3 regions of the Hoeflea ulvae genome follow, and region 2 is predicted to be linked to each of the others. Evidence: predicted binding sites of a transcription regulator. Region 2 holds the regulator's gene; each other region holds the start of a gene.

Region 1 (7,002 bases), 240 kb from region 2:
CATCCGCAGTGCGCAATCCATTGCCCAGGGCGACCGGATCCGGGTGAATCTTGTGATCGGCTGAGCGCCGGAGCGCTGCCACTGCTGAAGCGCGTTGCCTTCATTCCCTTTTCGAATACCGGTTCCGACCTTTCGGAACACGCCCTAGTCGGACAGCTCGACGATCACTTCCTTCCCGCCCCAGCCGTGCAGCCTGTCATGGGCGCGGACCGTGACCCGGGCCGTGCCCGGCGGAATGACAATGCCGGACTGGCTGCGGGTGAATGGCTGTTCGGTGTCATGCGGATGCAGCAGCACGCGCTCGCCCAGGACCGCGCCGTCCGCACCGGTCACCTGCCATTTGTCGGCATAATGCTCCCAGCCATCGTCGGCATGGCGCACGGTGACATCGAAACGGTAGGTGCCGTCGGAGGCCCTTGCATGGCTGACGGAAACCACATCGGCCTCCCCGGCACGGGCAGGCGTAAGCGCCAAAAGGCTGCAGGTCAGGGCCAGAAGGGCAAGGGTGACGGAGGCGGGTCGGGTCATCATCGCGCAAGTGTCGCCCGGAACCCGGCGGCAGACCAATCACAATTGCGTGGCTGCGGGCCCCATCGGGCGCGGCCCTTACACATCCGCCGGCACTCAAAGGGGCTCCGACTGCCGTGGGCGGCGGAGCCTCAATTGGCCGCCGGATGGCCGTCGCGCAATTGCAGCAGGTCCCACAGATTGCCGTAGATGTCGCGAAACACCGCCACGGTGCCGTAATCATAGGTCTGCGGGTCACGCACGAATTCGACCCCGGCCGCTTTCAGGCGCTGATGGTCGCGGGCAAAATCATCGGTGTTAAGAAACAGAAAGACCCGGCCGCCGGTCTGGTTGCCGATGAACGGCTCCTGTTCCGGCCTGGAGGCGCGGGCCAGCACCAGCGCGGCGCCCTGCCCGCCCTTGGGCCGGACCACCACCCAGCGCTTGTCCTGCTCGGGCTGGTAAGTGTCTTCCAGCAGGTCGAACCCGAGCACGCCGCAGTAAAAACCGATGGCCTCGTCATAATCGCGCACGACCAGGGCGATATGGGTGATGGATTGACGCATGGCAGTCTCCCGTGCCCGGCCGGGCGCTGTCAGAACCGGCAGGCGGTCACGTGCCCGCAGCCGGCGGCGAACCGGCAAAGCCCTGAGGATTGTCCTCGAACCATTTGACGATATCCGGCATCGCCTGTTCGAAACCGCCGGGCATGAACATGTTGAGCAGCCCGACCGGCGCATCGCTGCGGTTTTCGAAATCATGCAGGATCCCGGCGGGGATGCGCAGGAAGCTGCCCTTCGGCAGGTCTTTCCAGGTGTCACCGACCAGAAAGGAGGCCGTGCCCTCGAGCACGTAGAACACTTCCTCATTGGCCTCGTGCAGATGCGCTCCCGGGCCGGAGCAATGCGGCTCCAGCCACCATTCGGAGATCGCATAGCGGTCGCCGCTTTCGCCGTGGTCGGCCTTGAACACCGCCCGCATGCGGCCGAGGGAATAGGCGCGCCCTTCCCCCGGGCCAAGTTCGAGTACATCCGCTTGAGATGTCATGCCACCACTCCCGATGGTGCGGCAGCGGCTGACAGCCTGCTGCCGTCTGCCAATAGGCTCAGAACGGGATATCGTCGTCGAGATCCCGGGACGACCCGCCGCCGCCGGTGTTGCCGCCGCCGCTGAAACCGCCGCGATCGCCGCCGGACGAGGAGCCGCCGCCATAATCGCCACCGCCGCCACCACGGCTGACGCTGGAACCGCCGCCGCCGCCTTCATTGCGGCCGTCGAGCATGGTCAGGTTGCCGTTGAAGCCCTGCAGCACCACTTCGGTGGAATATTTGTCCTGTCCCGACTGGTCGGTCCATTTGCGGGTCTGCAACTGGCCCTCGACATAGATCTTCGAACCCTTCTTCAGGTAGTTCTCGGCAATCTTGCACAGGCCTTCATTGAAGATCACCACGCGGTGCCATTCGGTCTTTTCCCGGCGCTCGCCGGTGTTCTTGTCGCGCCAGCTTTCCGAGGTGGCGACCGAGAGATTGGCGATCGGCCGGCCGTCCTGGGTCCGCTTGATGTCCGGATCCGCGCCCAGATTGCCAATGAGAATGACTTTGTTGACGCTGCCCGCCATGATGATTCACCTTCCAACACTTCAGGCGGCTCTCAGCCGCCCCTCTTGATTTGACTGCACCTTACAGGATCGCCCGCCCGCCCGTCAGCGCGGCGTCGACAATCCACAGGCCTTTTTTAATGTTCTTTATTTGTTCTATTATCTGTGTCAGTTTCTGTCAAGAGATTCGGCCGCGGCAGCGGCAACCGGCGGCACGGCATCTCGACATTGCAGATGAGGTGCTTATGTATGGGTCTGGTTTGTCCCGGGAACCATCTCCTTGATGTGGAGTTGCTGTGGGGCAATGTTGAGTGCGGGTATGATCGGACACCCTCCGGGGCTATCGACCCTGCGAGGCTTATGGAGATGAGAGCATGCCGGCGCGTTCAGCAGGACGCCGCGGGATGCTCCACGGCAAATCGGCGGCATCATGACGGAACTGAAATCAATCACCATTCGCGGCGCGCGCGAGCACAATCTCAAGAATGTCGATCTCGATCTGCCGCGCAACAGCCTGATCGTGATGACCGGGCTGTCGGGATCGGGCAAGTCCTCGCTCGCCTTCGACACCATCTATGCCGAGGGCCAGCGCCGCTATGTCGAGAGCCTGTCGGCCTATGCGCGGCAGTTCCTCGAAATGATGCAGAAACCCGATGTCGACCAGATCGACGGGCTGTCGCCGGCGATTTCCATCGAACAGAAGACCACCAGCCGCAATCCGCGCTCCACTGTCGGCACCGTCACCGAGATCTATGACTATATGCGGCTGCTGTTTGCCCGCGTCGGCGTGCCCTATTCGCCGGCCACCGGCCTGCCGATCGAAAGCCAGACCATCAGCCAGATGGTCGACCGGGTGCTGGAGATGGAAGAAGGCACGCGGCTCTACATTCTCGCGCCGGTGGTGCGCGGCCGCAAGGGCGAATACCGCAAGGAACTGGCCGACTTCATGAAGAAGGGCTTTCAACGGGTCAAGATCGACGGCCAGTATTACGAGATCGCCGAGGCGCCGGTGCTCGACAAGAAATACAAGCACGACATCGACATCGTCGTCGACCGCATCGTGGTCCGGCCGGACATTTCCGCGCGCCTGGCCGACAGCCTGGAAACCTGCCTGCGGCTCGCCGACGGGCTGGCCATTGCCGAATTTGCCGACAAGCCGCTGCCCGACGCCGAGACATCGGCCGGCGGCTCGGCCAACAAGTCGCTCAACGAAACCCATGAGCGCATGCTGTTTTCGGAGAAATTTGCCTGCCCGGTGTCCGGTTTCACCATTTCCGAGATCGAGCCGCGGCTGTTTTCCTTCAACAACCCGCATGGCGCCTGCCCGACCTGCGACGGGCTCGGCACCCAGAAGAAGATCGACGATGCGCTGATCGTGCCGGAACCGAACCTGACCCTGCGCGGCGGCGCAATCGCGCCCTGGGCCAAGTCGAGCTCTCCCTATTACACACAGACGCTGGAGGCGCTGGGCAAGCATTTCGGCTTCAAGCTCTCCGACCGCTGGCAGGATCTGCCGGCCGCCGGCCAGAAGGCGATCCTGCGCGGCACCGCCGACAAGATCTCGTTCAAATATGATGACGGGCTGCGCTCCTACACCACCTCGAAGAATTTCGAAGGCATCATTCCCAATCTGGAGCGGCGCTGGAAGGAAACCGACAGCGCCTGGGCGCGCGAGGAAATCGAGCGCTACATGTCCAACGCCCCCTGCCCGGCCTGCGACGGCTATCGGCTCAAGCCCGAGGCGCGCGCGGTCAAGATCGACGGCTGCCATATCGGCCAGGTTACCGAATTGTCGATCCGGGTCGCCGGCGACTGGTTTGCCGAGCTGCCGGCGCGGCTCAACGAGCAGCAGAACCACATCGCGGTGCGGATTCTCAAGGAAATCCGCGACCGGCTGAAATTTTTGAACGATGTCGGGCTTGACTATCTGACGCTGTCGCGCAATTCCGGCTCGCTGTCGGGCGGCGAAAGCCAGCGCATCCGGCTGGCCTCGCAGATCGGCTCGGGACTGACCGGCGTGCTCTATGTGCTCGACGAGCCGTCGATCGGCCTGCACCAGCGCGACAATGCCCGGCTGCTGGAGACGCTCAAGCATCTGCGCGACATCGGCAACACGGTGATCGTGGTCGAGCATGACGAGGACGCGATCCTGACCGCCGATTACGTGGTCGATATCGGACCCCATGCAGGCATTCACGGCGGCGAGATCATCGCCCAGGGCTCGCCCGGCGACATCATGGCCAATCCGCGCTCGATCACCGGAAAATATCTCTCGGGCGAGCTCGAGGTGATGGTGCCGAGCCAGCGCCGCAAGGCCAAGAAGAAAAAGGAGCTGACGGTCGTCGGCGCCCGCGGCAACAATCTCAAGAACGTCACCGCCTCGATCCCGCTGGGCGTGTTCACCGCCGTGACCGGCGTATCGGGCGGCGGCAAGTCGACCTTCCTGATCGAGACCCTCTACCGCGCCGCGGCGCGGCGGGTGATGGGCGCGCGCGAAAACCCGGCCGATCATGACCGCATCGACGGGTTCGAGCACATCGACAAGGTGATCGACATCGACCAGTCCCCGATCGGCCGCACGCCGCGCTCCAATCCGGCCACCTATACCGGCGCCTTCACGCCGATCCGCGAGTGGTTTGCCGGCCTGCCCGAAGCCAAGGCGCGCGGCTACCAGCCGGGCCGCTTCTCGTTCAACGTCAAGGGCGGGCGCTGCGAGGCCTGCCAGGGCGACGGCGTCATCAAGATCGAGATGCATTTCCTGCCCGACGTCTATGTCACCTGCGACGTCTGCCACGGCAAGCGCTACAACCGCGAGACGCTCGACGTCACCTTCAAGCAGAAATCGATCGCCGATGTGCTCGACATGACAGTGGAGGAAGGCGTCGAGTTCTTCGCCGCCGTGCCTGCCGTGCGCGACAAGCTCAAATCGCTCGAAGGAGTCGGCCTGGGCTATATCAAGGTCGGCCAGCAGGCCAACACGCTGTCGGGCGGCGAGGCGCAGCGGGTCAAGCTGGCCAAGGAGCTGTCAAAGCGCTCGACAGGCCGCACGCTCTATATTCTCGACGAGCCGACGACCGGTCTGCATTTCCACGATGTCGCCAAGCTCCTGGAAGTGCTGCACGAACTGGTCGATCAGGGCAATTCGGTGGTGGTCATCGAGCACAATCTCGAAGTCATCAAGACCGCCGACTGGGTCATCGACCTCGGCCCCGAGGGCGGCGACGGCGGCGGCGAGATCGTCGCCGAGGGCACGCCAGAGGACATCGTCAAGGTGGACCGCAGCTATACCGGCCAGTTCCTGCGGGACCTGCTCGAACGCAAGCCGGGACGACGGGTGGAGGCGGCGGAGTAGACATGGACTCAATGGCAGAGTTTGAGACTTATCTACGAACGGCCGCTCCCGCCAATAGTGGGCTTCGACCGTTCGTCTGCTCAGGGTCGCCCCTGGAATGCTCCATTGCCTTGGTCGGTTATAATCCAGCGACCAATCTTGAGGCCGATTTCTGGAACTTTTGGAATTCTGCGCGCGGATTCGATAAAGCTAATTGGTTCGAAACGTACAAAGTGGAAAGACAAAACCGACCATTGAAACCCGGGAAGACACGGCGAAATGCGGTAAGTCCAACGAGGAAGCGGATTGAATTGTTCATTGAAGGTGTCGGCGATTATAAATGTTTGGAAACCAATTTGTATTGGGACGCAAGCGAAGACATTGCCTCCCATGTCCAGGGCAGCCGTCCATTGGTTGCATCGCTGCTCAAACAATTGCCTCTCCTTAAATTGATCGTCTGTCACCACGAGGCCGCATTCCGATTCTTAAAACCACAGTTCCCGGATATACAAATTGAACATGTTGACCATTTCGCCAATCGCAAACGTGGCTGGTCTGATTCTGCCGCACTTGAGTTAGGACAGCGCATGGGAGCCTTGCTCGCCAAATCTGTATAAGGGGATCAACGGCTGTCGAAATTAAACCGGTTGGAAGCAGCGGGATCCGTGCACAGTTTCTGTTGGAGTATGATCGACGAAAATGCAGTTCATGCCGTCCATGTGATGTTCTATCGGCCTGACAAGGAGACATGGGATGACGAGTTCACAATCCGACGCTAGGCATGAGCAGGTAACCCGGCCGGTTGAAGAAGGCGTTATGTCCCCAAAGTTTCCGTGACGCTGATCTACGAGCCCGACGATCCGACCAATTGGGGTCCCTATCTTTCCGCCGGGGACGTGCTGAAGCTCGACGAGGTGCGCCGCGCGCTGAGGCGTCGCGATATCCCTGCAGCAGCAAGCTACGGAGAGATTTTCGAGTTGACCAAGGTGGCATGAATGGCGGCGGCGAGATCGTTGCCGAAGGGGTGCCGCGAGGGAGCTTCGGAGTAGCAGACGGTTCTATTTCTCGAGGATAAACGTCTTGGAATTCATAATGCTGTCTGTCGACAACTGGATATCGCTTGCAATAACGGGTCTTGTCTCACTTCCTATAAATCTGTCGAAGAAGCTCGCCTCTTTAACGCTGAACTCCGCCACAGTCGTTGAGCTGTGTTCGTTGAGCTCAGCTATAGGCTTTACAGAGTATTGACCAGCAGGCAGGTTGTAGAGTGACCATTTGCCTTCATCGTCGGTGTAGACAACAGATACGCCTTCAGGACCCTGGACCTTTAACGGGAAGCCAACAGCAGGGGTCTCAACGCTGGTTGTGTTATCTGTGGGCTTGATTGTTACAGCCCCCGTGGCGACCGTTAGTTGCTCAGCCATGGAGGGAGTACTCCACAAAATTAGAGGGGTTATTAGGTACCAGAATTTAGTTTCCATCTTTCATCAACCTGATCTCGAACTTGGGATTATCTTTGCTAAGACCCCGAACCGTTGGACGTGTTTGAGCACTGCCATGAACAAAG
Region 2 (7,002 bases):
GCGCGCGCCGCCTTTGGCGTGATGATGTCGGGTGACGCCACGCCGTCGCAGATCGGCGGCTTCCTGATGGCGCTCAGGGTGCGCGGCGAAAGCGTCGACGAGCTCTATGGCGCCGTCAGCGTGATGCGCGCCAAGATGCTGCCGGTCGAGGCGCCCGCCGATGCGATCGACATTGTCGGCACCGGCGGCGATGCATCGGGCACCTACAATGTCTCGACCACCGCCGCCTTCATCACGGCCGGCGCCGGCGTCAAGGTGGCCAAGCATGGCAACCGGGCGCTGTCGTCGAAATCAGGCACGGCGGATGCGCTGTCGGCGCTGGGAATCTCGCTGGAGCTGGACCCGAAGGGGATTTCGGCCTGTATCGACCAGGCCGGTGTCGGCTTCATGTTCGCGCCGGCGCATCATTCGGCGATGCGCCATGTCGGACCGAGCCGGGTGGAACTGGGCACGCGGACGATCTTCAACCTTTTGGGGCCGCTGTCCAATCCGGCCGGGGTCAAGAAGCAATTGCTCGGCGTGTTCTCGCCCTACTGGCTCGAGCCGATGGCGCAGGTGTTGCGCGATCTCGGATCGGAAACGGTCTGGGTGGTGCATGGCGACGGGCTTGACGAGATGACCACGACCGGCGTGACCCAGGTGGTGGCGCTGGAAAATGGCGAGATTCGCAATTTCGAGATGACGCCGGAGGATCTGGGCTTTGCCCGGGTGCCGCTGGACCTGCTCAAGGGTGGCGATGGCGCGCACAATGCGGCAGCGCTCAAGCGGCTGCTCGAAGGCGAGGCCAGCGCCTATCGCGACATCTCGGTGCTCAATGCCGCAGGCGCGCTGGTGGTGGCGGGCAAGGCCGAGACCATGCCCGAAGCCATCGGCATGGCGGTCAACTCGATCGACAGCGGCGCGGCACTGGCAGCACTTGACGCGCTGGTCAGCGTGTCCCAGGCCCATGCGCCTGCACCGAAGGCGGGCTGAGGCGATGAGCGATATCCTGACCCGCATCGAAGCCTACAAGCGCGACGAGATTACCGCGGCGAAAACCGCCACTCCGCTGGCCGAGCTCAAGGCGCGCGCGCGCGACCAGGGGGCCCCGCGCGGCTTCATCGCAGCGCTTGAGGCCAGGCACGGCGCCGGGGATTACGCGCTGATTGCCGAAATCAAGAAGGCGAGCCCGTCAAAGGGCCTGATCCGCGCCGATTTCGACCCACCGTCGCTGGCGCGCGCCTATGAAGCTGGCGGTGCAGCCTGCCTGTCGGTGCTCACCGACGCGCCGTCATTCCAGGGCGCGCCGGAGTTTCTGACCGCCGCACGCGCGGCCTGCGCCCTGCCCGCGCTTCGCAAGGATTTCATGTTCGACCGCTACCAGGTGCACGAGGCGCGCGCCTGGGGCGCTGACGCGATCCTGATCATCATGGCCTGCCTGACCGATGACGACGCAAAGCGGCTGGAAGACGAGGCCCAAGACCTGGGTATGGCGGCGCTGATCGAGGTGCATGACGAGGCCGAGACCGAACGCGCGCTCCGGCTCGAAAGCCGCCTGCTCGGCGTCAACAATCGCAATCTGCGCACCTTCGACGTGTCGCTGACGGTCTCCGAGCGGCTGGCGGCCCTGGTGCCGGACGACCGCATTCTGGTCGGCGAAAGCGGCATCGGCTCCTTTGCCGATTGCGAACGGCTGGCAACCAGCGGGATCAAAACATTCCTGGTCGGCGAAAGCCTGATGCGCCAGCCGGATGTGGCAGCGGCGACCAGGGCGTTGCTGACCGGGCAGACCGCGGAAGCGGTGCGCTGAGATGGCCGATGACACCGGCGCACGGCTGACACATCTGGCAGAAGACGGGTCGGCGAGCATGGTCGATGTCGGCGACAAGGCCGATACGGTGCGCGTCGCCGAAGCCGAGGGTTTCGTGCTGATGAAGCCCGAGACGCTGGCGCTGATCCTGGCCGGGGACATGAAGAAGGGCGATGTCATCGGGGCCGCGCGGATTGCCGGCATCATGGCCGCCAAGCAGACCGCAAACCTCATTCCGCTGTGCCATCCGCTGGCGCTGACCAAGGTCGGCGTCGAGATCGAGCCCGACGAGGCCCTGCCCGGCTTGCGGGTTTCGGCGCTGGCCAAGCTCACCGGCAAGACCGGCGTGGAGATGGAAGCGCTGACTGCGGTGTCGGTGACCTGCCTGACGATTTACGACATGGCCAAGGCGGTGGACCGGGGCATGGAGATCGGCGGTATCCGGGTGCTGGCCAAGTCCGGCGGCAAATCCGGCGACTGGGTTGTGCAGGCGAAGGGATGATCCGATGGCATTGATGCCGGTTGACGAAGCGCTCAGGCGGATCCTGGAGGATGCGGCGGCGCCCCAAGAGCCGGAAATGCTGCCGCTGGCACGGACATCCGGCCGGGTGCTGGCCCGGGATATCAAGGCGCTGCGCACCCACCCTCCCTTTGCGGCCTCGGCCATGGACGGCTATGCGGTGCGCGCCGGAGAAGCCAGTGCCGGCGCCATACTGACACTTCAGGGCGAATCTGCCGCCGGACACGGCCATGACGGTGCTTTGGCGCCGAAATCGGCGATCCGGATCTTCACCGGCGCGCCGGTGCCCGAAGGCGCAGATGCCATCGTCATTCAGGAAAATACCGACAAACTCGATGATGGTTCCGTCCGGATCAACGAAGCCCCGGTGCCCGGCCGCTATATCCGCGATGCGGGCATTGATTTTGAGACCGGCAAGGTCGGGCTCGAGGCCGGACGGCTGCTCGATGCCGGCGCCATCACCTTCGCCGCCGCGATGAACCACGCGACGCTGCCGGTGGTGCGAAAGCCCCGGGTCGCGATTCTCGCCACCGGCGACGAGTTGCGGCTGCCTGGCGAAGAACTCGGACCGGGTCAGATCATCGCCTCCAACACCTTCGGCGTGGCCGCGCTGGCGCGCGAAGCCGGCGCCGAGATCATCGATCTGGGCATTGCCGCCGACCGGATGGAGGCTCTTGATTCGGCGATTGATTCGGCTCTGGCGCAGGGCGCGGACGTGCTGGTGACCATCGGCGGGGCTTCCGTGGGCGATCATGACCTGGTGCAAAAGGCGCTCACAGGCCGTGGAATGGCGCTGGATTTCTGGCGAATCGCCATGCGTCCTGGCAAGCCGCTGATGTCGGGACGGCTGGGCGGAATGCGGGTGCTGGGACTGCCGGGAAATCCGGCCTCGAGTCTCGTCTGCGCGCATCTGTTTCTCGAGCCACTGGTGACCCGGCTGGGCGGACGTCCGGACCCCGACAGGATGAAAAAAGCCATATTGACCAAGGACATGCCGGAAAACGACCTGCGTCAGGACTATATCCGCGCCGACCTTGCCACCGGCCCCGACGGCACGCTGAGCGCGACCCCCTTTGACCGCCAGGATTCGTCGCTGATGAAGGTCTTTGCCGACGCCCGCTGCCTGATCGTCAGGCCACCTTTCGCTTTACCAGCAAAACCCGGATCTACTTGCAGCGTGCTCGTTTTGCGCCCCTGATGTTCTTTCATTGTTTCTTTACCCCTTGCGGAACACAGATGGAGCATGTTAGCTGAGTTCTGGTTTTGTTTCATTCCGACCATCGGGCCGGCCACCGGGGTAAATCGACAATGTTGACGCGCAAACAGCACGAACTTCTTCTCTTCATTCACGAACGCATGAAAGAAAGCGGCATCCCGCCCTCTTTCGACGAGATGAAGGATGCGCTCAACCTGGCGTCCAAATCCGGCATCCACCGGCTGATCACGGCGCTGGAAGAACGCGGCTTCATCCGCCGCCTGCCAAACCGGGCCCGCGCCCTCGAGGTGATCAAGCTGCCTGACAGCTACCAGGCCAATCTGCAGCCGCGGCGCGGCTTCTCGCCCAGCGTCATCGAGGGCAGCCTCGGCAAGACACCGGAACCGGTCCGGCGGGCCACGGCCGCCAATGACGAGGCCTCGCAGGTGGCCGAAGTGCCGATGATGGGCCGCATCGCCGCCGGTGTGCCGATCTCGGCGATCCAGAACATCACCCACACCATCACCGTGCCGGTGGAGATGATCGGGCCCGGTGATCACTACGCGCTCGAGGTCAAGGGCGATTCGATGATCGATGCCGGGATCTTCGATGGCGACACCGTTGTGATCCGCAATGTCTCGAGCGCCAGCCCCGGCGACATCGTCGTCGCACTGGTCGATGACGAGGAAGCCACGCTGAAGCGGTTCCGCCGCAAGGGCGCCTCGATCGCGCTGGAGGCCGCCAACCCGGCCTATGAGACCCGCATTTTCGGACCCGACCGGATCAAGGTGCAGGGCAAGCTTGTCGGCCTGATCCGCCGCTACCACTGACTAGGTCCTTGTGACCGATGGGGAGACCGTCCGGGCCGGGCGGCCTGCTCAACCGGGCAGATCATAGCTTCGGCTGCGCCAGTCGTAATAACGCTGCACCGTCCAGGGCCGGACGACGCCTTCCGGGGCCGATCTGATCCGCAAGTCCGGCCGCTGCGATCCCGGGGCGCCCCCTGCCTGCCGGACATGGCTGCCGCCTGACTGATCTGCCAGTTTCTCAACAGGCTGGTCCGCAAGGGCGGCTGCGGGCTTGTTTGCCAGGGTGACCGTCATGGCGCCGCTGCGGCGCAGGCTGCGCGCGGTGACAAGTGTCGCGCCGGACCAACAACTCTGCATGTAGACCGGGATCGCCACCACCACGAGGTCGGCCCGGTCGCAGGCAGCCCCGATCAGCGGCGCCTTATCAACCGCAATCACCCGGACCCGATGATGAATGGCGGCGCAGATACCGCGCCCGGCGCAGTGAAACCGCGACGGCGCTTCCGCCGCAGCGCGCAGCAAGAGATCGAGGCTTTCGGGCTGGCCGGCATTGGCCGCTGCGGCCTGTGCATGGGAGACCGGCGGCCGATGCGGCGGCGCCCGCAGCGCAGCCTGCCACTGCCGGAACACGAAGGCCGAGGGACGCGCGGCATTGCTGGCAAGCCCGTCAGACCCTGCCAGGGCCACCAGCTTGCCGTCTTCGCTGATCAGGACATCGGGCATCGGGCTTGCCAGCGGCGGAAGTGCAAATGCGGCGCCCAGACCAATCAGCACCGCGCCCGTCAGCCGCAGCCAGCTTCTCAGATACACGAGAACGACAAGCCCGGCGCCTGCCGTGGCGGTGGCCGCGAGCGGGATCTGGCCGACGCTGAGATTGCCGCCGAGACCGTCGACATGATGGGCAACGGCGATAACGGCTTCGAGCCCCTGCCCCATCACCTGCAGCGGCACGGCATCAAGGCCGAGAGGCATCAGCAGCATGGCAGCCAGTCCGGCAGGCATCACCACCAGCGTCACCAGCGGCATCGCCAGCAGATTGGCGAGCAGCCCGTGACCGGCGACGCGGTGAAAATGATGCGCGGAAAACAGCCCGGTGGCCAGTCCCGCAACCAGCGAGGTAATGGCCAGGCCGAGCATCAGCTTGGCCAACACGACGAGCCAGCGGACCGGCCAGGCGCCCCCCACAGGCCGGGCGTGGCGGCCGCTGAGTCGCGGCTGCGTGCGGCCAGAGCGGCATAGGCCGAAATCAGCGCGGCGGTGGCGGCAAAGGACATCTGGAAGCCCGGACCGACCACGGCCGACGGGGTGATGATGATGATAACGAGGGCGGCGAGCGCGACATTGCGCATGGTCAGCGCGCTGCGATCGGCAAGCACGGCCCCCAGCATGATGGCGAGCATCACCCAGGCGCGCTGGGTGGCCACGCTGCCGCCGGAAATCAGCAGATAGGCTGTGGCGACCATCAGCGCGCCGACGGCGGCAATCTTTCTGACCGGGAAGGCTTCGACCAGCGGCGGAAACAGCGCCAGCAACTTCCGCAGGCCGATATAGAGCGTGCCGGCGGCAAGCGCCATGTGCAGCCCGGAGATCGCCAGAATATGGGCGAGACCCGTGGCCCGGAGAGCGTCCTGCGTGGCCGTGGAGATGCCCCGCCGGTCCGAGACCGCGAGTGCGGCGGCGACCCCGCCCGGATCCCCCGGCAGCACGGTGCGGATCCGCGTCGATATCTGTTCGCGGATGCGCCTGAGGTGCAGCCTGAAGGGCTGAAGCAGCCCGGTCCGGCGCAGCGACGGCGCGGAAGCCTCGGGCGCGCTGTAGAAGAAGCCATGGGCGCCGATGCCGTCGACAAAGGCCTTGAAGGCAAAATCGAAACCGCCAGGCAGCACCGGACCGGAGGGCGCGGACAGCCGCGCCCGGCCGGAGATCACCGCCCCCACCGGCACCGGCGGGTGCGGCGCACGCGCGACGAGCCGGACCCGCGCGGGCGGCCGGCGGATCTCCGGCCCGGCCGTCGACAAGAGATCGATGAGATACCAGACCCTGCCGGCCGGGCCGAATTCACGGGCTTCGACCTGTCCGGTGATCTGCGTGATCACGTCCGAATCAAGCAGGATGGCGCCGCGCTGCTGCTCGAAGCCTGCGGCACAGGCACCGGCGCACAGGGCTGCGGCCAGTGCCGCGGCGCGCGAAGCGCCAAGATGAGCCTCGCGGGTGAGCATTGCTATGAACGCTGCAACCAGCAATCCCAATCCCGGCAGGAGCAGGCCCGGATCGCGGGACGCGCTGTAAAACAGCCCGGCGCCGGCGCCCATGGCCACCGGCAGGAACAGAAAACCCAGACCGCATTCGCGCTCGCGGCCGACAGCCTGCGACATGGCGGTGTGCAAGCGCTGCGGCAGCGCCCTGCCCTTGCCGGTTTGCGGGTCTGTCACACGGCGGGAATCCGGACGGGGAACCTGCGCAGGGACGACATCAGACCGTGCCGGCGCGAGGTCGAATCGACCCTCCGCCGCGGCCATTTGCGGTTTCATCGCCATGCGTGTTGCCTGCTTCATGCACGCCTCGCCTGAAGACTGGCAGACTACACCCGGAATTTGGGGCAACACCACCCTGAATGGCAGCGATGAGCGCGCACGCCTTGTCGCTGCAATGCGGAATGTAACCAATTTCCGGAGTAATTTTCGCGCAT
Region 3 (7,002 bases), 620 kb from region 2:
CCAATGCTGCTTCGATATGCTGGTTGATCTCGCTTGCCGGGATCTCGTCGGCCTTAGGCACCGGATTGGCAATCAGCATGCCGCCATGGCTGCCGAGCTCCTGGCGGGTGGCTTCGAACCGGGCGATCGATGCTGCATTATCGAGCCGCAAGGGGGCGGCGAGGCCGGACTTGCGTGACCAGAAGGCCGGCATCTCGTCCTGGCCAAAGGCTACTACAGGGACGCCGCGGGTTTCGAGCGCTTCCAGAGTCTTGGGGATGTCGAGAATGGCCTTGGCGCCGGCCGAGACGACGATGACCGGCGTGCGGGACAGTTCCTCGAGATCGGCGGAGATATCAAAGCTTTCTTCCGCACCGCGGTGTACGCCGCCGATACCGCCGGTGGCAAAGACCTGGATGCCGGCCAGATGCGCGGCCATCATGGTGGCGGCCACCGTGGTGGCGCCGGTGCGGCCCTGGGCAATCGCAAAGGCGAAATCGGCGCGGGAGAGTTTCATCACGTCCCTGGCCTGCGCCAGCTTGGTGATCGCGGCCTCGTCAAGGCCTGCATGCAGGCGGCCGTCAATGATCGCGATTGTTGCTGGCACCGCGCCCTCGGCCCGAATCACCGCCTCGACCTCCAGCGCCATGTCGCGATTGCCCGGCCAGGGCATGCCGTGGGTGATGATGGTCGATTCGAGCGCCACGACCGGGCGGCCCTGCGCCAGGGCGTCGGCGACCTCTTGCGTGGTTTCGATCTTGATGGACCCGGTCATGCGTGATGCTCCTGAACTGAACTGTGACTTGGATGCGGCTTTGGCATGCCGGCAAGCGCCTGCGCAAGCAGGGCGGGGGACAAATCGCTGCGCACGGGACCGCGACTTGCCGCCGTCAGCCGCGCCAGAGCGATCCCGCGCTTGAGATTGGCCTCGATCGGTCCGCCGGCCAGCACCCCGTCGAGATAGCCCGAGGCCAGCGCGTCGCCGGCGCCGACGACATCGATGAGCCGGTCGAGCGCGGGGGGCTGGCTGACAAGGACTTGGCCTGCGGCAAAGGCCGTGACCGGGCCGGCGCCGTCGCTGACCAGCCCGCCGGAAAGTCCGGCAAGGGCGAGAAGCTCCGGCCACTCCTGTGGTGTCTTTGCTTGCCGGCCCGCAAGCGCGGCGGCTTCCGCCGCATTCATGGCGAGGACCGTGATCTTGGGAAGGCTCGAGCGCCAGCGCACCACCTTGGCCGGCGAGACGGCAATGACGGCCAGCGGCAGGCCGCGCGCAAAGGCTGCCTCGGCCAGCGCTGCCAGCGCGCTTTCGGGCAGGTTGGAATCAACCAGCAGCAGCTCTGCGGCAGCCAGCCGCCTGCGCAACCGCGAGGTCAGCAGCCGCCCCGCCGGCACCCGATCATAGAGCGCCATGTCGGCCAGCGCGGTAACCAGATTGCCGTCTGGTTCGAGGATCGCCGAATAGCTCGGCGTGGCGCGATCGAGAAAGGTGAGGGGGCAATCCTCGATGCCGGCATCTTCGGCGGCCTGGGCAACCAGATCGGCCGCCGCATCGCCGCCACGCGGGGCGACGAGGCAGACGTCGTGACCCAGGCGCGCGAGATTGCGCGCCGCATTGAAGGCGCCGCCGCCGGCTTCGGTTTCCCAGCGGCCCGGATTGGAGGCGCCGGCGCGATGCGGGACGGAAAGCCAGCCCTTGCGGTCGATATGGGCGCCGCCGATGACGAGGATGCTGGCCATGGCTATATCCCCGGCGCAATCGCGCCGGACCGAATCGCCAGGCCGGACGCGTTGTGCCGAACCGCGCGATCCGGAGATGCGAAGGAATTTATCGGATGGATGAAACAAAAATGGAACATGGATATGTTTCTCATTGTTTTACAACGCGTTGGGTGGGGCTTGCGCAACTGGAACAAATAGAGTACAAACCCAATCACGGTGTACTTATTGCTTGCGATGGCACGATAACCTAAAGGTGGACGAAATGGCACAGAACTCTTTGCGACTGGTAGAGGAAAAATCCGTGGACAAAAGCAAGGCGCTGGACGCCGCACTTTCCCAGATCGAACGGTCGTTCGGCAAGGGTTCGATCATGAAGCTCGGCGCCAATGAGGGCGTGGTCGAGATCGAAACGGTTCCGACCGGTTCCCCGGGACTCGACATCGCGCTCGGCATCGGCGGGTTGCCGCGCGGCCGGGTGATCGAGATTTTCGGCCCGGAAAGCTCGGGCAAGACCACGCTGGCGCTGCAGACCATAGCCGAAGCCCAGAAGAAGGGCGGCATTTGCGGCTTTATCGATGCCGAGCACGCGCTTGACCCGGTCTATGCCCGCAAGCTGGGCGTCGATCTCGAAAGCCTGCTGATCTCGCAGCCCGACAATGGCGAGCAGGCGCTTGAAATCACCGACACCCTGGTCCGTTCCGGCGCCATCGACGTGCTGGTCATCGATTCGGTTGCGGCGCTGACGCCGCGCGCCGAAATCGAGGGCGAGATGGGCGACAGCCTTCCCGGCCTGCAGGCGCGCCTGATGAGCCAGGCGCTGCGCAAGCTCACCGCCTCGATCTCGCGTTCGAACTGCATGGTGATCTTCATCAACCAGATCCGCATGAAGATCGGCGTGATGTTCGGTTCGCCCGAAACCACGACCGGCGGCAATGCGCTGAAATTCTACGCCTCCGTGCGGCTCGACATCCGCCGCATCGGCTCGGTCAAGGACCGCGACGAGGTGGTCGGCAACCAGACCCGGGTCAAGGTGGTCAAGAACAAGATGGCGCCGCCCTTCAAGCAGGTCGAATTCGACATCATGTATGGCGAGGGCGTCTCCAAGGTCGGCGAACTGGTCGATCTCGGCGTCAAGGCCGGTATCGTCGAAAAATCCGGGGCCTGGTTCTCCTACAACAGCCAGCGGCTGGGGCAGGGGCGCGAGAACTCGAAGCAGTTCCTGCGCGACAATCCGGCCGTGGCCGACGAGATCGAGCTGCTGTTGCGCCAGAATGCCGGCCTGATTGCCGAAAAGTTCCTCGAAGCCGACGGCAAGGATGACGGCGGCGCCGAAACTGCCGAAATGTAGGATCGAGCCAGGCGTGAGCCTGCTGGCCTGAGAGCCGGCCGCCAGTCCATGCCGGGCTGGCGGCCGGTTTTGTTTTGACTGCGGCCGCTGCCGTCTGGACAGGCAACCGGGTGAGCGATAAAAGCGGCGGTCCGCCAGTTGCACAGCGGATGTGACAATTGCGCCCCCGACGGGCACTGGCTGTTATCTGACAAAGGGTTGATCATGAGTGGCGTAAACGAGATACGGTCGTCTTTTCTCGACTATTTCAAGAAAAACGATCACGAGGTCGTGGCGTCGAGCCCCTTGGTGCCGCGCAATGATCCGACCCTGATGTTCACCAATGCCGGGATGGTGCAGTTCAAGAATGCCTTCACCGGCCTTGAGCAGCGGCCCTATTCGACGGCGACCACGTCGCAGAAATGCGTGCGCGCCGGCGGCAAGCACAATGACCTCGACAATGTCGGCTACACCGCGCGCCACCACACATTCTTCGAGATGCTGGGTAATTTTTCCTTTGGCGACTATTTCAAGGACCGCGCCATCGAGCTGGCCTGGAACCTGCTGACCAGGGAATTTGGAATCGACAAGAACCGCCTGCTCGTCACCGTTTATCACACCGATGACGAGGCCTTCGAGCTGTGGCGCAAGATCGCCGGAATCCCCGAGGACCGGATCATCCGGATCCCGACCAATGACAATTTCTGGGCAATGGGCGATACCGGCCCGTGCGGTCCCTGTTCCGAGATCTTCTACGACCACGGCGACCATATCCCGGGCGGACCTCCCGGCTCGCCCGATGAGGATGGTGACCGTTTCATCGAGATCTGGAACCTGGTGTTCATGCAGTTCGAGCAGATCAGCGCCGACGAACGGGTGGATCTGCCACGGCCGTCGATCGATACCGGCATGGGGCTCGAGCGCATCGCCGCCCTGCTGCAGGGCCAGCATGACAATTACGACATCGACCTGTTCCGCCGCTTGATCACGGCGTCGGAAGACGCCACAGGTGTTCCGGCCGAGGGCAAGAACCGGGTAAGCCACCGGGTGATCGCCGACCATCTGCGCTCCTCGGCCTTCCTGATTGCCGACGGCGTGCTGCCGGCCAAGGACGGCCGTGGCTATGTGCTGCGGCGGATCATGCGCCGCGCCATGCGGCACGCGCATCTGCTCGGCGCCCAGGATCCGCTGATGTACCGGCTGCTGCCGACACTTGTCGCCGAGATGGGCCGGGCCTATCCGGAACTGCACCGGGCCGAAGCGCTGATATCGGAAACCATGAAGCTCGAGGAAACCCGCTTCCGCAGGACGCTGGAGCGGGGCCTGGGTCTGCTGGACGAAGCCACCACCGGCCTTGGCGAGGGCGACCGGCTGGATGGGGAGACAGCCTTCAAGCTGTATGACACCTACGGATTTCCGCTCGACCTGACCCAGGATGCGCTGCGCCCGCGCGGTGTCGATGTCGACACCGATGCGTTCAAGGCGGCGATGGAACGGCAGAAGGCCGAGGCCCGCAAGCACTGGTCCGGATCGGGCGATGCGGCGACCGAGACAATCTGGTTCGAGATCAAGGACAAGGTCGGTGCCACCGATTTCCTCGGCTATGACACCGAAATGGCCGAGGGCGTGATCCTGGCGCTGGTGCGCGATGGCGCCCAGGTCGAGACGGCAGAGGCCGGAGACCAGGTCGATGTGGTGGTCAACCAGACGCCGTTCTACGGCGAATCCGGCGGCCAGATGGGCGACCAGGGCACCATTTCGGGTGAGGGTTTTGCACTCGAAGTCACCGACACGCAAAAGCGCGGCGAGGGCGTTTGGGTGCACCGGGCCAGGGTGACCAGGGGCACGGTCAAGCGGGGCGCGGTGGCGCAGCTGGTGGTCGATCATGGCCGGCGGTCGAAAATCCGCGCCAATCATTCGGCCACGCATCTGTTGCACGAGGCCCTGCGCGAGGTGCTGGGCACCCATGTGGCGCAGAAGGGCTCGCTGGTGGCGCCTGAGCGGCTGCGCTTCGACGTCTCCCACAACAAGCCGATGACGGCCGAGGAGCTGGCTGTGGTCGAGAACATGGCCAACGAGATCATCCTGCAGAACAGCCCGGTGAAAACCCGGCTGATGGCCGTCGACGACGCCATTGCAGAGGGCGCCATGGCGCTGTTCGGCGAGAAATATGGTGATGAGGTGCGGGTGGTGTCGATGGGCACGGCCACGCATGGCGACAAGGCCAACCGGCCCTATTCGGTCGAATTGTGCGGTGGCACCCATGTGGCGTCGACCGGTGATATCGGCCTGGTGCGGGTGCTGTCCGACAGCGCGGTCAGCTCCGGGGTGCGCCGTATCGAGGCCTTGACCGGGGATGCTGCGCGGCGGCATCTGGCCGAGCAGGACGAAAAACTCAAGCAGGTGGCAGCGCTGCTCAAGGTGCAGCCGGGCGATGTCGCTGCGCGCGTCGAGGCGCTGATGGACGAGCGCAAGAAGCTCGAACGCGAATTGATGGAAACGCGCAAGAAGCTGGCGCTCGGCGGCAGCGGTGCCGGTGGCGATGAAAGCCGCGACATCGGCGGCGTCAAATTCCTCGGCAAGGTGGTCACCGGCGTGATGCCGAAGGATCTCAAGGGCCTGGTCGATGCGGCCAAGACCTCGCTCGGCTCGGGCGTTGCGGCCTTTGTTGCCGTCAGCGACGACGGCAAGGCCAGTGTCGTGGTCGGGGTCACCGAAGATCTGACGTCGCGGCTGTCGGCGGTGGATCTGGTGCGGGCTGCGTCGGAGGCGATTGGCGGCAAGGGCGGCGGCGGACGGCCTGACATGGCCCAGGCCGGCGGCCCGGACGGTGTCAATGCCGATGCGGCGATCGACGCGGTGGCTGCGGCCATCAGCTGACAGTGACGGCAGACGCCCTGCGTCAGGCGCAGGGCGCTTCCAAGTCCTATGCATGAGGTCATGGCCGGGACGCGCGATTCTCTTGAAGCCGATTGTGTCTTCGAAGGCTTGGGTGTCTTGCCGGCACGACAACAGACCGGTTCGGTCGGGTTACCCGGCGGTCTGGCCTGTGGATGCATGCTGCAGCCGGCGTTACGCCGGTGTGGAATTGTCCTGCATGTCGTCCTGGTAGACGCTGGTCCTGTTGCGGCCATCATTCTTCGAGCCATACAGGGCGAGATCCGCCTTGATGTAGAGATCTTCCAGCGACAGGGACTGGCCGGCCATGCACAGTCCCAGCGAAATCGTGATCTTGCTGCCCTCAGTGGCGCCGGGTTGATGGGTGAAAGAGGTGCTTTCGACCGCACGCCGCGCCAGCTCGGCAATGTCAAAGGCATCGTCGGGACTGGTCACCTGGACGATGATGCCGAATTCCTCACCGCCTGTGCGGGCGGAAAAGGCGGCCTTCGGCAGGCTGCCGCGAATGGCCTCAGCGACGCTTTTGAGAATGCGGTCGCCGACGAGATGGCCGAAGCGGTCATTGAACGACTTGAAATGATCGATGTCGGTGAGAATGAGCGCGGTCCCGGCGAGGTTCTTCGGATCGCTGAAGATCTGCGTCATCCGGGCATCGAAGGCGCGACGATTGGCCAGACCGGTCAGCGAGTCGGTATTGGCGATCTGCTTGTAGGTGTTGAGCTCGTTGAGCATGCGGGTGAGCACGTCTGCTTCCGATGTCGGCCTCGCTGCCTGGCTGCCGGCTGCGGCCGCCGGGGCGGCGTTTCCGGTTCCGGGCGCAAGCAGCGGTGCCGCCGGTTTGGCGCCCTTGGGCGGGATGGTGCGGACATTGGAATCCGAAAGCGCCTGAAAGCCGACCCTGTCGACCACGATGTGCCAATTGGCTGTTCTCGGGATGGCGAGACGGGCCGGCGACTTTTCAGTCCGCCCGCCTATGAACTGGAAGGTCTTGCCTTCGCTGTAGAGCAGGAAATTGGCGTGATCCATCAGGCGGACATTGTTGACGCAGGACAACACGACCTCGACGACGGTGCCTGCCG

The links. Region 2 encodes LexA, which represses DNA repair genes until DNA is damaged. Its sites were predicted from a motif close to TGTTCNNNNTGTGTTCNG; they were not measured.
Positions count from the first base shown of each region.
Region 1: a site for LexA is predicted at 2,246-2,263, ahead of uvrA (excinuclease ABC subunit UvrA). Genes of this name have one in related genera too.
Region 3: a site for LexA is predicted at 1,817-1,834, ahead of recA (recombinase RecA). Genes of this name have one in related genera too.

Region 1 covers NZ_JAOVZQ010000001.1:2,885,342-2,892,343, forward strand. Annotated here, with positions in the region: gene OEG82_RS13665 (DUF1905 domain-containing protein) at 1-64, shown strand, start outside; gene OEG82_RS13670 (hypothetical protein) at 145-531, opposite strand; gene OEG82_RS13675 (VOC family protein) at 660-1,073, opposite strand; gene OEG82_RS13680 (cupin domain-containing protein) at 1,120-1,554, opposite strand; gene OEG82_RS13685 (single-stranded DNA-binding protein) at 1,613-2,125, opposite strand; gene uvrA (excinuclease ABC subunit UvrA) at 2,535-5,456, shown strand; gene OEG82_RS13695 (hypothetical protein) at 5,459-6,052, shown strand; gene OEG82_RS13700 (hypothetical protein) at 6,269-6,430, shown strand; gene OEG82_RS13705 (hypothetical protein) at 6,494-6,859, opposite strand; gene OEG82_RS13710 (hypothetical protein) at 6,906-7,002, opposite strand, start outside.
Region 2 covers NZ_JAOVZQ010000001.1:2,640,806-2,647,807, reverse strand. Annotated here, with positions in the region: gene trpD (anthranilate phosphoribosyltransferase) at 1-972, shown strand, start outside; gene trpC (indole-3-glycerol phosphate synthase TrpC) at 977-1,789, shown strand; gene moaC (cyclic pyranopterin monophosphate synthase MoaC) at 1,791-2,291, shown strand; gene OEG82_RS12570 (molybdopterin molybdotransferase MoeA) at 2,296-3,507, shown strand; gene lexA (transcriptional repressor LexA) at 3,618-4,334, shown strand; gene OEG82_RS12560 (ComEC/Rec2 family competence protein) at 4,383-5,462, opposite strand; gene OEG82_RS12555 (ComEC/Rec2 family competence protein) at 5,450-6,745, opposite strand.
Region 3 covers NZ_JAOVZQ010000001.1:3,265,455-3,272,456, reverse strand. Annotated here, with positions in the region: gene OEG82_RS15535 (pseudouridine-5'-phosphate glycosidase) at 1-754, opposite strand, end outside; gene OEG82_RS15530 (PfkB family carbohydrate kinase) at 751-1,716, opposite strand; gene recA (recombinase RecA) at 1,961-3,046, shown strand; gene alaS (alanine--tRNA ligase) at 3,251-5,905, shown strand; gene OEG82_RS15515 (DUF1883 domain-containing protein) at 6,098-7,002, opposite strand, start outside.